One region of the Rhodococcus triatomae genome, then DNA from elsewhere that is predicted to be linked to it. Evidence: predicted binding sites of a transcription regulator. Region 1 holds the regulator's gene; each other region holds the start of a gene.
What was found. The regulator LexA, encoded in region 1, represses DNA repair genes until DNA is damaged. The targets are predictions, from matches to a motif close to CGAACANNTGTTCG.

Region 1 (3,642 bases):
TGGGGGTCGGTGGGCATCCTGGTCGCCTACCCGGCGTTGCGAGAACTCGCTGCATGGCGCAACAAGTCTGCTCGCGGTCACGAATCCTGATCGCCTGAGTCATACACCACACCGGCCGCTGGGCTTACCGTCGAGTCAGGTACATCCAGCTATCGAAAGAGGAGTCGGCGTGGAGCGCACCCTGTTCGAACCGGAGCACGAGCTGTTCCGGGAGTCCTACCGCAAGTTTCTGGACCAGCATGTCGCCCCGAACCATGCGAAGTGGGAAGAACAGAACATCGTCGACCGCAGCGTGTGGGTCGAGGCCGGCAAGCAGGGCTTCCTCGGCACCGCGGTCCCCGAGGAGTACGGCGGCGGGGGAGTCGTCGACTTCCGCTACAACGCGATCGTCACCGAGGAGACCACCCGCGGCGGCTACAGCGGGATCGGATTCACGCTCCACAACGACGTGGTCGCCCCGTATCTGCTCGAGCTCGCGAACGAGGAGCAGAAGCAGCGTTGGCTCCCCGGGTTCGCGTCCGGCGAGATCATCACCGCCATCGCGATGACCGAGCCCGGCACCGGTTCCGACCTGCAGGGCATCAAGACCCGCGCGGTGCGGGACGGGGATCACTGGATCCTCAACGGGTCGAAGACGTTCATCACCAACGGCATCAACGCGGACCTGGTGATCGTCGTCGCGCAGACGGATCCCGACAAGGGAGCCCAGGGATTCAGCCTCCTCGTCGTCGAGCGCGGTATGGAGGGCTTCGAGCGGGGCCGCAATCTCGACAAGATCGGGATGAAGGCCCAGGACACGGCCGAACTCAGCTTCACCGACGTGCGGGTGCCCGCGGCCAATCTTCTCGGCCAGGAGGGCATGGGCTTCCTCTACCTGATGAAGAACCTCCCCCAGGAGCGCCTGTCCATCGCCGTCGTCGCGGTGGCCGCGATGGAGACGGTTCTCGAGCAGACGATTCAGTACTGCCGAGACCGCAAGGCATTCGGAAAGTCCATCGGGAAGTTCCAGAACACCCGGTTCGAACTGGCGGGACTGGCCACCGAGACCGAGATCGCACGCGTCTTCGTCGACAAGTCGATCGAGCTGCTCAACGAGGGCAAGCTCACCGTCCAGGAAGCCGCGATGGCCAAGTGGTGGACGACGGAGAAGCAGGTCGAGCTCATCGATCGCTGCCTGCAGCTGCACGGTGGCTACGGCTACATGAAGGAGTACCCCGTCGCGAAGGCGTACATGGACTCGCGAGTGCAGACGATCTACGGGGGCACCACGGAGATCATGAAGGAGATCGTCGGCCGCGGGCTGAATCTCTGACACCGCGCGATCTCCGAACACCGCACGACCGGCAGACGAACGAGGGGCACGGCGACCGCCGTGCCCCTCGTTCGTGTCCGTGCGGCCCGTTGCCGGATGCCGGCCGCCGTCAGATCTTGCGCATCACCGTGACGACCTTGCCGAGAATGGTCGCGTCGTTGCCGGGAATCGGCTCGAAGTGCGGATTGTGCGGCATGAGCCAGACCTGCCTGCCCGAGCGCTTGAAGGTCTTCACGGTGGCTTCACCGTCGATCATGGCGGCCACGATGTCCCCGTTGTCGGCGACGTTCTGCTGCCGCACGACCACCCAGTCGCCGTCGCAGATCGCGGCGTCGATCATCGATTCACCGACGACCCGGAGCAGGAACAGCGAACCCTGCCCGACCAACTCGCGTGGGAGGGGGAAGACATCCTCGATGGACTCCTCGGCGAGAATCGGCCCACCCGCGGCGATCCGACCGAGGACCGGCACGAAGGTCGGTTCGGGGTGGGTGCCGGAGAGATCGGCAGCGGTACCTGCCGCCGGCCGCTGTGGGGCGCGATCGGTGGTGTCGTCGAGGCCACGCACATCGACGGCTCGGGGGCGATTGGGGTCGCGGCGGAGGAATCCCTTGCGTTCGAGCGTCCGGAGCTGGTGCGCCACAGACGAAGTCGAGGTCAATCCGACGGCGTCCCCGATCTCCCTGATGCTCGGCGGATAGCCGCGCTCCTGTACCGACTCACGGATGACTTCGAGGACGCGCCGCTGCCGTTCGGTGAGCGTCGCCGTGGTGGGGCGGCCGCTCGAGCTGTCGTCCTTCATGGTGGAAGCCTCCGTGTCGTCCCTCCCGCCGGCGTGACTCGTGGGAGAGAATAGGATTCGAGTGTCGATATGACATGAATGTAGCCGGATTCCTTCGCAGTATCAAACACTTGTTCGACCGTCGTGTCGCGTGGCGGGGATGCTTCGACGACCCGACCGCGCACCGTCCCGTGGGTACTGTCGGCGCATGGACGAATCTCCGGAACCGCTCTCTCACAAGGCGCGCATGCTGGCCGGCGAGCTCTATCGCGACGACGATGTCGAACTGGTGTCCGAGCGGCGTGCCTGTCGACGCCTCCTCGACGAGTTCAACGGGGCCGCTGCGGACGAGGACGAGCGCAGGCGCGCTGTTCTCGAGCGGCTGCTCGGCGCGCTCGGTGCCGACTCGTGGATCATGCCGCGCTTCGCGTGCGATTACGGCGGCAACATTCGCATCGGAGCGAATACCTTTCTCAACTACGACGCGATCCTGTTGGACTGTGCCCCGATCGTCATCGGTGACGACGTGTCGATCGGGCCGCGCGTGCAACTTCTCACCGCGTTGCACCCGATCGACGATCACGAGGCGCGGCGGACGCGATGGGAGAGTGCGGCACCCGTGACGATCGGGAACAACGTGTGGCTGGGCGCGGGCGTGATCGTCTGTCCGGGCGTGAGCATCGGGGACGACGCCGTGGTGGGTGCCGGAAGCGTCGTGACCAGGGATGTTCCGGACCGGGTGCTCGCGGTGGGGAATCCGTGCCGGACCGTCCGAGCCCTGTGAGGGACCTCATTCCTTCGAACGGGTGAGCGAGGAAATCGCTCGGAATGCGCGACATTGTCGGTCGACCGTGGTAGAAATCGAACATGCGTTCCACGAACGCGTGTTCGATTCGTGAGCGGCCCGAGCGAGAAGGTGCGGACCGCCGGCAGCGGAGGTAAGCCATGAGCAACGCAGTTCTGCAGCGGAGAGAGGCTCTACACCGGAGTGGGACTCGTCCGGCGCGGGCGGGCCGCGACAGGTCTCGCCCCGCCACCGGCCGGGTGCAATACGGGCACGCCAGGTGGGTGTCCGACGCCCCGCACGGGGAAATCGCGGACATCGGGTGGCGCACCTTCTTCGCGGGTGCGGCGGCCACGGCGCTCGTCGTGCTCGGTCTGGTCGGCATCGCGGGTGTGGTGGCGAACCCCGCGGTCCCGGTGGCGCCGGGAGGGCCGGGAACGCCCGCCGGGACGGTGTCGGTCGAGGTGGCGGCCGGAGAGTCGCTGGCGGAGGTGGCGGCGCGGGCGGTGCCCGGCGTCCCGGTCGATCGTGCGGTGCGGCAGATCCGCGATCTCAATGCGTTGCCCGTCGGTGCTCCCGCTCCCGGCGCGGAGTTGCTGGTGCCGGCGCCCAATCGTTGACGTGCGCTGAATGAGACCGGGATCGAAGGGGCAGGTAGGCTCGACGACTGTCAGCCATACCACCTCGAGTGGTCGCGTCGGTTCGGTGCGTCCGCGATGTGAATCAGTCCTCGCCGGTTCGCTCTCGGACGGAGCCGGGGGTTGC
Region 2 (3,642 bases), 560 kb from region 1:
ACACCGCGATTCTCCGCCTACGTGGCGAGCAAGGCCGCGCTCGACGGCTTCACCGACGTCGCGGCTGCCGAGACACTCTCCGACGGAATCACTTTCACCACGATCCACATGCCTCTCGTGGAGACCCCGATGATCGCCCCGACCGGGAAGTACAACGTCGGGCCGATCACGTCCCCGGAGAAGGCGGCTGCGATGGTGGTGCGCGCGTTGACCGACCGACCCAAGCGCATCGACGTACCGTCGGGCACCCTGGGCGAACTCGGGCATGTCTTCGCGCCCGGCGTCAAGGACCGGGTGATGCACCAGTTCTACCGTGCATATCCGGACTCGCCCGCCGCGAAAGGTGAGTCACCCGCCGCCCCGGCGCAGCCGCCCACGACCTCGCCCGAGACAGCGACCACGACGTCCAGGCCCCGCCCGCACCGCTCCAGCCCGGTCGGCAAGGTGGCACGCCGCCTCGCCAGGTTGGTTCCGGGAACACACTGGTGACCTGAGAGAGGATGTTCCGCAACACCTCCGGCGGTGATTTCTCGAGCGGTGATTGCCCCGGCAGTCGCCCGCTCACACCGGGCGGAGCCGGGGTCTCGCGTTGTCGTTGCGGCATGCGCCTCTGCGACCATGCGGTTTTCGTCGACCTGCGGCTGAGGTGCGGACGGCTATCGCTTCCCGAGCCGGGTCGACGCTCGCCGGTGGGGTGAACACCGGGTGCCTGGTCTTGCCGATCGCCACTTCCCAGTCCGTGGTGTGCAGTAGCCGGTGGTGGGTGCCGCAGAGCAACACGAGGTTGTCGAGGTCGGTGGGTCCGCCGTCCGCCCAATGCCTGATGTGGTGGCCCTCGCACCAGGCGGCGGTGGCTCCGCAGCCCGGGAACGCGCAGCCACCGTCGCGGGCGGCGAGCGCTGTGCGCTGGGCCCTGGTGACAGTGCGGTGGGTACGTCCCACACTCAACGGGGCACCGTGCTCATCGAGCACGATCGCCGTCACCTGCGCGTCACACCCCAACAAGCGGGCGGTGTTGATGGTCAATGGTCCCATCCACGGCGACCACGCGATACCCCGCACATCGGCAAGACCAGAGAGGTCAGCGACATCAGCAGGATCACCAGGATCGGCGGGGTGCGCATCTGTGTTGTCGGCCGGCCGTGTTCTGCGGGCATACTCCTCGCGCCGGTCCTGGCCCAGATCCCGCGCATGCACGTGCACCGACAGATGCGGACGCTCCCCACCCTCGACCCCCAACTCGCCGAACGCGAGCAGCATCGACAACAACTGGGCGAGCCCGTCCGCGCGGCGTCGGGACGGTGTGCGCGGGTCACGTGTCCCGTCCGCTGCCGGGTGCGGCGCCGAGAATTTCGACAGGGCGGTCAACAGCATCTCCCCCGTGACCGCGTCCACGTCACCACGAATCGCGACCCGACCATTCAACGTCTTCGACACATACAGCTCGTTACGGTCGGTGTCCTCCGACGCGGGCTGGTCATCGGATTCGAAGATCGCCTCCAACTTCGCAACCGCCGCCCGCACCCCGTCGGTACGCGCCAACGGCCCGTCCGCCGCCGCCAGCAACGCCGCCACACACCCCGGCAACGCCTCCGCAGGCATGCCCTTCGGGGGCTCCGTGCAGAACCGGACGATCAGCAACGCATGCTCGAACGCGATCCGACCTGCATCGAACGCCTCCGCCACCGCGGGATGCTCGGCCAACCCGGCACCGAGTTCCACGATCCGCCCCGCCGCACCCGGCGACACCACCGTCACCGACGACAACCACCCCTTCGTCGACGCGAAACCATGATCCACCCGCGTACACCGGCGCTCGACCTCGGCGACCACAGCCACCCGCTGCGCCTCCCACACCGCGATCTTCGCGCTCAACGCGACAGCGTCACACAACAACTCACGACTGGTCCGTTTCCGGAAACGATCCCCCTGATACCCCATGCACGCACATTACCTCGAAAGAATGTTCGAATCAAGGTCCGCTCGAACCCGTAGCGACGCGCCTGTACACCGCGGACGGCCTCCCTCACGGTTGCACCGGGGGCTCGTTCTCGTACGCGTCGCGCAGCACCTTCACCAGCGCGGAGGATCCGGCGAACGGCGTCTCGCCGATTTGCCGGACCTCGATTCCGGCCGTCCAGGAGTTGATCACCGCGGCACCTTGATATGTGGAAAGTTCCTGCACACGAACAGTTTCGGTACGCTGCTCGATTCCCACGGACTCGAGTCGGCGTTGCAGGATGCCCATCCTGGTTCCGGTGAGGATCTCGGCACGCGGCCACACCACCGCCTCACCGTCCCAGAACGCGAGGTTCCAGATGGAAGCCTCGCTCACGCGTCCTTCACGATCGACGAACGCCGCATCGTCGAACCCCTCGTCCCGGGCACGGCGCATGAAGTAGGTCTTGGCGCCCTCCCCGACCTGCTTGATCTCGGGCATGAACCTCTCGTGCTCGAAGATCCCGAGAGCGAGCGGGCCCTCCGGTCCGGACGAGGGCGGCCCCGTCCGGACCATCGTCCTCAGCAGTGGCTCGACCGGCTCGTTGGTGAACTCACGGTGAGAGTCGAAGACCGTCATCGTCAACGACAGGTCCGGCGGAGCCGAGGCCAGGGCGGCCCGCAGATCGGAGCGAACCCGTTCCGGGGCGAGCTCGGCACCGAACAGTCGCCGAGACGCATCGACGACCCGATCCACGTGGAGATCGAGCCCTCGTACGGCGCCGTCCCGGACCTGCATCGCCGTGAAGTGGGCGAAGCCACCGAACGCGACCACACCGAGTGTGTCGAGATCCGTCGGCCGTCCGTCTGTCAGTACGGAATCCAGTAGGGAGTCGGTTGCACCTGTCACGATGTTCGCTGCACTCATAGGATCGAACGTAGGCCGTGACATCGGTGTCAAGGTCAAGCCCGACGGCGGATCGACGGACGTCGAGCTTCGTCACCACCAGGGGAATACATGCTCATCGGCGAACTCGCACGAAAGACCGGCACCTCACCGCGGCTGCTCCGCTACTACGAACAGCAGGGTCTACTGGACGCGAGCCGTCAGCCGAACGGCTACCGCGACTACGCCGAGGACGCGACGGAGGTCGTGCACCGAATCCGGCTCCTTCTCGATGCGGGCCTGAACACCGAGTCCATCCGGTCACTTCTTCCGTGTGTCCACGGTGACGATCCGAGCATCGAACTCTGCTCCGAGGTAGACGATCTGCTTCGCCGCGAGATCCGAGAGGTCCGGGAACAGATCGAGTTGCTCACTCGTCGGCAACGGAACCTGGAGCGTCTCGTCGAGGGGCCGTAACGCCGACCGTCGAAGCAGTCCGGACGTCGACGGCGACCAACGCCGTGACCGGTTTCGACGCCGCGCCGCAGCTCGCGGGCCGTGGCTCGAGTACCTGATCGACCATGTTCACGTCCCAGGACCTGCCGTCCGCGTGGAAGACGGTGGTACCGCGCACCGTGAGCTCCTCCGCATCTGCGGATTCCCTCCCGCGCACTGCGATCTCGGCGACCTGCCCGGCGGCGGGCCAGGTACTGCGTCCACGCAGACCCTCCGGATACACGGCGCCACGCGCAGCCCACCGCAGCACGTCGAGACTCGCCGCGGGCGCGAGCCGGCCGTAGGTGTATCCGGTCGGCAGC
Region 3 (3,642 bases), 430 kb from region 1:
CGGGACGGAGTAGGTCCCGTCCGCTGGAGCCGTCGTCGGCCAGGTGTAGTCCGCGGACCACCGCGACGGGGATGCCGCCGAGCTTGCCCTTGACGAGGTCTCCGGCGGAGGCGAGTTCGTCGGCGAGCGCGACGGAGGTGACCTGCAGTTCGTTGCCCTGACCGTCGACCGAGCCGGCGTACCCGTGCAGGACCGGCAGCCCCGACGCGCCGATGGCGTTGTCGGTCTGGCCGTTGCGCCACGCCCGGCCCATCGTGTCGGTGACGACGACGGAGACCGAAACACCCAGCAGCCGTAGTAGATCGGCGCGCAATGCCGCAGCGCCGCCGTCGGGATCGGTGGGCAGCAGGGCGAGTTCGCCGCCGTCGACATTGGATCCGTCGACACCCGATGCGGCCTGGACGACGCCGAGCTTGTTCTCGGTGATGAGCGTTCTGCCCTTGCGGGCGAGCACGCGTACCGCCTCCTGGTCGACGAGTCTGCGCCGCAGGGCGTCCCGCTCGTCGGGGTCGGCGGGGGCGGTGACGAGCCGGCCCTCGACCTTGGACAGCACCTTGCTGGTCACGACGAGGACGTCGTCGTCCTCGAGCCACGGCGCCGCCGCGGCGAGCGCACCGGCGAGGTCGTCTCCGGGGCGGAACTCGGGAAGTCCGGTGACGGGGAGGATCTCGATTCCTCCGCCGGGCGCATGGTCCGTCACGGGGTTGTGGGATGTCACGGGGTTGTGGGATGTCACGGGGCTGTGAGATGTCACGGCGCCACCCCGGCGATGTCGAACGCGGTGCGCACCATCCCGGCTGTGGTTTGCGGGTCCGTCATGAGCAGCGGTACGGCGCGCACGTCCACGCCGGGGACGTCCGCGGTGTCGCTGTCGTGGATCATCCATCCGTCGAGGATCCCGGTGGCGCTCCGTGCGCCATAGTGCCGGCCTACGGCCTCGGCGGTGGTCTCGACACCGATCACGTCGAGGCATTCGTCCGCCATGCCGCGCAGGGGCTTTCCGTCGACGACCGGGGAGAGCCCGACGACCCTCGCCGCCGTCGTGCGCAGGGCACCACGAATCCCCGGCACGGAGAGGATCGCGCCGATGCTCACCACCGGATTCGACGGCGCGAGCAGCACCACGTCGGACTCCTCGATGGCCTCGGTCACTCCCGGCGCCGGTTTCGCCTGTTCTGCACCGACATAGGCGAAACTGTGAGTCGGAACGTTCGCGCGGTAGCGAACCCACCACTCCTGGAAGTGCACCGCCTTCTGCTCGCCGCTGTCCGGCTCGGTGATCACCACGTGTGTTTCGGCACGGTCGTCGGTGACCGGGAGCAGGGTGACCCCGGGTTGCCATCGATTGCACAGGGCCTCGGTGACCGCGGAGAGTGGGTATCCCGCACGCAGCATCTGACTGCGGATCAGGTGCGTGGCGATGTCTCGGTCGCCGAGCCCGAACCAGTCCGGCTTGGCACCGTACGCGGCCAGCTCCTCCTTGGCGTTCCAGCTTTCGTTCGCATGCCCCCAGCCGCGGTCGGGGTCGATGCCGCCACCGAGGGTGTACATGCAGGTGTCGAGGTCCGGGCAGATCCGCAGGCCGTGCATCCACACGTCGTCGCCGACGTTGACCACGGCCGTGACGCGATGGTCGTCAGAGGGGAGTAGTGCGCGCACGCCCTGCAGGAATCGCGCCCCACCGACGCCGCCTACCAATACAGTCACCTTCACGGCGTCGAGCCTAGGCTGTGGCACCGCGGGCGGTGTCGGCTGCTCCCGGAGTGAAGATTCGGGGCGCGAAATAGTAGTGGAGATTTCTCCGTTCGCTTGACCGCGACACGCGCGCACCTGTCTAATCACAACTATGTCATTCCACAGTTGCGAGGCGAGATCCCTTGCTGCTGACTTCCTTTCGAACGCGCGTTCGACTTCGGTCGGAACGGGTCCGAACGGGGAAGGGCATGAGAGTGAACCGAGGATTCTGCGCTATTACAGGTGAGGAGGCGGAGCGATGCGCAATGAGCACGTCGAGTGGGTAACTCGCTGGCAGACAGCAGGCGACGAACCGCAGGCCAATTCCGAGGCAAGCGCAGCGGACGGCGTCAGTGTGCATGAAGAAGGGGTGGGCACACGCCCGACGTTGAGTTTGATCAAAGGTTTCGACCAACTGTTCGAGGACATCGAGGATCAGTGGCAGGAGCGTGCTCTGTGCGCTCAGACCGATCCGGAAGCGTTCTTTCCGGAGAAGGGGGGATCGACGAGGGAAGCGAAGCGCATCTGCATGGGTTGCGAGGTGCGCGACGAATGCCTCGAGTACGCGTTGTCGAACGACGAACGCTTCGGCATCTGGGGTGGGCTCTCCGAACGCGAGCGCAGGCGCCTCAAGCGGGGGATCGTCTGATCGTCCATTGACCGTCCACTGCTTGCCGGAGATCGTCTGCTTGCCGAGGCACGTCGTCTCGGATGCCGTTCGGCACGGTCATTCGTCGTCGCCGGGAGGCGGGTCGATGACATCGGGTTCGACACCCAGGTAGGTGCCGACCTGCTGGACCAATACCTCGTGGACGAGGTCCGTGAGGTCGTCCGGGTCGCCGGCGCGCTGTTCGAGCGGCCGCCGGAACAGGACGATGCGGGCGCGGGTCGTGGCCCCGTGACGGTCGACTCCGGCCGGAACCAGACGCGACAACGGCACCGGACCGTCGGCCACCACCTCGGGCGGCCAGGTCACCGAATCGGGGTCGAGTGCACGCACCTTGGGCACCTCGTCGACGGCGATGTCCAGCTTCACCAGACGCTCACGCCAACGCTCGTCGATGGGTGCGAACGCTTCCAGAACCAGTTGGTCGAACTTCTCCGCCCGGGACCGGTGCGCGGGAACTTCCGGCGGAAACACGGACCCGCGGATCCCACGCCCGCGTCGCTCCGCGGAACGGGTGGTGACCGGGCGTCGGCGTGCTCCTCGCGGCATGGGCGAGACCTTACGACAGTCCCGAACAGACGGTGTGTCCGAGTAGGTGGGAAGGTGCCCGTGAGGATAGGCTGCGAGCTGTGAGATCTCTGCGTCGATGCTGCCGCCCCGGGTGCAAGAACCCCGCTGTCGCGACGCTGACCTACGTCTACTCGGACTCCACCGCCGTGGTGGGGCCGCTGGCGACCGTCGACGAGCCGCATTCCTGGGATCTGTGCGAGACGCACGCCTCCCGCATCACCGCACCCAAGGGATGGGAACTGGTCCGTCACGAGGGCGGGTTCTCCTCGAGCACGCCCGACGAGGACGATCTGACCGCGCTCGCCGAGGCGGTACGCGAGGCGGGCCTCGGTGAGCGAACCCGCGCGGATCGCCATGCCGACGGGGACGGCGGCGAGTCGGACTCCGCGCCCACCGCCACCCGCACGGGCAGGCGCGGGCACCTGCGTGTCCTGCCCGATCCCTCCAGCTGACAGTCGTCCGGCGGCCCGACCGGTCGGCGGTGCACAGCGATCGGTGAGGTCCGCGGTCCTGGCGAACCCGCACCGAACCCGGACGCACTAGGCTGATGCGTCGGCTGTGTGCCCGTTTCGGCTGTGCTCGCACCGCTCGGCGCCCACAATCGGTCAGTACCCGATCCGGTAACCAATCCGGCACCCATCCGGCAGTATCCACCGGGACGCTGCTCACGA
Region 4 (3,642 bases), 2.2 Mb from region 1:
CGGGCAGGCCCGTGCCCAGGATCTCCTCGAGGAGGTGGAGCGGCGCGATCTGTTCCTGCGGCGCGTGGACGAGGAGGGCCGATGGTTTCGATACCACCCCATGTTCCGGGAGTACCTGCGTCTCCGGCTCGCCCGTGACCACCCGGAGCAGGTGACCGAACTGCACGAGCATGCCTCGGAGTGGTTCGCCGAGCACGGATATCCCGCCGATGCGGTGGCGCAGGCGCTCGCTGCCGGAGAACAACAGCGCGCGGCGGCCCTGGTCGAGCGATTCGGAGCGGGGTTGCTGGAGAAGTCGCAGGTGGGTGCGCTGCTCGATCTGGCCGGGCAGTTGCCGCCCGCGCTGGTGCGGGCGAGTCCGCCGCTGCAGGGTTTGGTGGGTCGGGCGAACTCGCTGCTGCGGCGGGGGCGGGGCCGGACGAACGGCGAGCCCGACGAGTGAGGATCGCTCCGTGAGTCAGGAGATGGTGTCGAGAGCGTCCGCGTCGCGCCACGCGTCGGCGAGCGCCTGGAGCGGGACGTCGAGGGCCGCACCGAGGCCGACCACGGTGCCGAAGGCGGGCGAGGGCAGCCGACCGGTCTCGATCTTGCGCAACGTCTCCGGAGAGATCCCCGCCTGCCCGGCCACGTCGTCCAGCGTGCGGGGGCCGCGCGCCTGACGCAACAGCGCTCCGAGCCTCTTGCCTGCAGCGATCTGGGCGGAAGTGAGCGGGTGACGGACCATGACGCCCATCGTAGCTTGGTATTTCTATACCGTCATGCGTACGCTGGTATAGAAATACCGGATCGAGGTAGTCGCCCGCGAATGGAGTGTCCGTGATCGAGTTGAAATCCCCTGCCGAGATCGAGCGAATGCGTGTCACCGGGCGCTTCGTCGCGGACGTCCTCACCGATCTGGGCGAGCGCGCCGACGTCGGCGTCAATCTCCTCGATCTGGAACACCGTGCCCGCGACCTGGTCGCCCGACGAGGCGCGACGTCCTGCTACTGGGACTACGAGCCGTCGTTCGGCAAGGGTCCGTTCCGGAACATGATCTGTCTCTCCGTCAACGATGCAGTCCTGCATGGACTTCCATTCGACTACGTCCTCAGCGACGGCGATGTTCTCACCATGGATTTCGCGGTCTCGGTCGACGGGTGGGTCGCCGATTCTGCGCGAACGATCGTCGTCGGCACGGCGCGGGAGGAGGACCTACGCCTGATTCGTGCGAGCGAGGAGGCGTTGGAAGCCGGAATCGAAGCGGCGCAATCCGGCTCGCGTCTGGGGGATGTCTCCGCCGCGATCGGCGCCGTCGCCGCCGAGTACGGGTATCCCGTCAACACGCAGTTCGGGGGGCACGGCCTGGGACGGACGATGCACGAGGATCCGCACGTGTCCAACAGTGGCAGGGCGGGCAGGGGAATGGTGCTTCGTCCGGGCACGACCCTCGCGCTCGAGCCGTGGTTCGCCGCGACGACGGACCGCATCGTCTACGACCCGGACGGCTGGACCATCCGATCTGCGGACGGTTCGCGTACGACCCACTCCGAGCACACCGTTGCCGTCACCGAGGAGGGGCCGCTCGTCCTGACGCGGCGGGTGGACGAGGTGGTTCACGCCGGGAATGATCCTCGATGATCACTTCGCCGGCGTCGTCGAGGACCGCGAGACGATGGCGCACGGCCTCGCATCGGTCAGCCACGAATGCCTCGACGTCAAACGCCTCTCCGCTGCACTCGGTCTCGTTCGTGTGTCTGCATCCAACTCGACGATGTGGAGAAGCTCCGAGCACTGGCCGCGGAACACGAATCGACCTGTCCGAGTTCGCGCGCAAGTAGGCGAATCCGGGCGAAATGCTATGAGCAGCAAGGGTAGTCGGTATCCTCTGTCATCACTTTCGGTGACCCCGGCATCGTCGAGCCCTGAGCTCAGCGATCGGAAAGTTCAACGCATGCGAGGTCTTGCTTCGAACATTCTTTCGAGGTAATGTTCGTGTATGGGGTATCAGGGGGATCGTTTCCGGGAGCGGACCAGTCGTGAGTTGTTGTGTGACGCTGTCGCGTTGAGCGCCCGGATCGCGGTGTGGGAGGCGCAGCGGGTGGCTGTGGTCGCCGAGGTCGAGCGCCGGTGTACGCGGGAGGATCACGGGTTCGCGTCGACGAAGGGGTGGTTGTCGTCGGTGACGGTGGTGTCGCCGGGTGCGGCGGGGCGGATCGTGGAACTCGGTGCCGGGTTGGCCGAGCATCCCGCGGTGGCGGAGGCGTTCGATGCGGGGCGGATCGCGTTCGAGCATGCGTTGCTGATCGTCCGGTTCTGCACGAAGCCCCCGAAAGGGATGCCCGCGGAGGCACTACCGGGGTGTGTGGCGGCGTTGCTGGCGGCGGCGGACGGGCCGTTGGCGCGTACCGACGGAGTCCGGGCGGCGATGGCGAAGTTGGAGGCGATCTTCGAATCCGATGACCAGCCCGCGTCGGAGGACACCGACCGTAACGAGCTGTACGTGTCGAAGACGTTGAATGGTCGGGTCGCGATTCGTGGTGACGTGGACGCGGTGACCGGGGAGATGCTGCTGACCGCCCTGTCGAAATACTCGGCACCACACCCGGCAGCGGACGGGACACGTGACCCGCGCACGCCGTCCCGACGCCGCGCGGACGGGCTCGCCCAGTTGTTGTCGATGCTGCTCGCGTTCGGTGATCTGGGGGTCGAGGGTGGGGAGCGTCCGCATCTGTCGGTGCACGTGCATGCGCGGGATCTGGGCCAGGATCGGCGGGAAGAATATGCCCGCCGACATGCCGGCGCGGGTGCCACGGCGAACACGCGGCCCCCGCAGGACCCCCACCACCCGGACAACGCGAACGGCTCGTACGGCTCGGACAGCACGGACGGCTCGGATGACACGGACGACCTGACTGATCTCGCGGATCGGCGGGGTATCGCGTGGTCGCCGTGGATGGGACCCCTCATGGTCAACACCGCACGCTTGTTGGGGTGTGACGCACAGGTGACCGCGATCGTCCTCGACCAGCACGGTGCCCCGTTGAGTGTGGGACGCACCCACCGCACCGTCACCAGGGCCCAACGCACAGCGCTCGCCGCCCGAGACGGTGGCTGCGCCTTCCCGGGCTGCGGAGCCACCGCAGCCTGGTGCGAGGGCCACCACATCACGCATTGGGCGGACGGCGGACCCACCGACCTCGACAACCTCGTGTTGCTCTGCGGCACCCACCACCGGCTACTCCACACCACCGACTGGGAAGTGACGATCGGCAAGACCAGGCACCCGGTGTTCACCCCACCGACGAGCGTCGACCCGGCACGAGAACCGATTCCCGGAAGCCGACGCAATCCGGGATGCGGAACGTCGCGGCACAGATATACCCGGGATCGGGAGCATGCACGGAACAGGGACACTGTGCCCAAACTCGCGTTCTGACTACATCTTCGACAATGGCACGAGGCTCCCGGGCCCGGCGCAGAGAAGGCGCCGGGCCGGCAGTCGTGCGCGCGTGGGGCAGTGCCTGTGAAGAGCAGTGCCCTTGAAGAACAGTGTCTGTCAAGAGCAGTGCCTGTGAAGAGCAGTGCCAGTGCCCGAAGTGCTTACTCCTTCGGGACCAGGATTCGCAGAGCGTTCGGCACGGCACTGACGGTGACGGGCAAGTC

Region 2: a site for LexA is predicted at 1,957-1,970, ahead of G4H71_RS17195 (HNH endonuclease signature motif containing protein). Genes of this name have one in related genera too.
Region 3: a site for LexA is predicted at 1,896-1,909, ahead of cofD (2-phospho-L-lactate transferase). Genes of this name have one in related genera too.
Region 4: a site for LexA is predicted at 1,947-1,960, ahead of G4H71_RS09395 (HNH endonuclease signature motif containing protein). Genes of this name have one in related genera too.

Annotation. Positions count from the first base shown of each region.
Region 1 is NZ_CP048814.1:4,164,072-4,167,713, forward strand. It holds gene G4H71_RS19800 (uracil-xanthine permease family protein) at 1-90, shown strand, start outside; gene G4H71_RS19805 (acyl-CoA dehydrogenase family protein) at 170-1,312, shown strand; gene lexA (transcriptional repressor LexA) at 1,422-2,114, opposite strand; gene G4H71_RS19815 (sugar O-acetyltransferase) at 2,302-2,877, shown strand; gene G4H71_RS19820 (hypothetical protein) at 3,039-3,497, shown strand.
Region 2 is NZ_CP048814.1:3,606,043-3,609,684, reverse strand. It holds gene G4H71_RS17200 (SDR family oxidoreductase) at 1-489, shown strand, start outside; gene G4H71_RS17195 (HNH endonuclease signature motif containing protein) at 562-1,875, opposite strand; gene G4H71_RS17190 (aminotransferase class IV family protein) at 2,027-2,866, opposite strand; gene G4H71_RS17185 (MerR family transcriptional regulator) at 2,957-3,301, shown strand; gene G4H71_RS17180 (ferredoxin family protein) at 3,255-3,642, opposite strand, start outside.
Region 3 is NZ_CP048814.1:3,732,027-3,735,668, forward strand. It holds gene G4H71_RS17770 (coenzyme F420-0:L-glutamate ligase) at 1-700, opposite strand, end outside; gene cofD (2-phospho-L-lactate transferase) at 751-1,713, opposite strand; gene G4H71_RS17775 (WhiB family transcriptional regulator) at 2,123-2,383, shown strand; gene G4H71_RS17780 (metallopeptidase family protein) at 2,462-2,950, opposite strand; gene G4H71_RS17785 (DUF3499 domain-containing protein) at 3,031-3,423, shown strand.
Region 4 is NZ_CP048814.1:1,998,482-2,002,123, reverse strand. It holds gene G4H71_RS09410 (serine/threonine-protein kinase) at 1-442, shown strand, start outside; gene G4H71_RS09405 (helix-turn-helix domain-containing protein) at 458-724, opposite strand; gene map (type I methionyl aminopeptidase) at 817-1,617, shown strand; gene G4H71_RS09395 (HNH endonuclease signature motif containing protein) at 1,976-3,415, shown strand; gene G4H71_RS09390 (diacylglycerol kinase) at 3,580-3,642, opposite strand, start outside.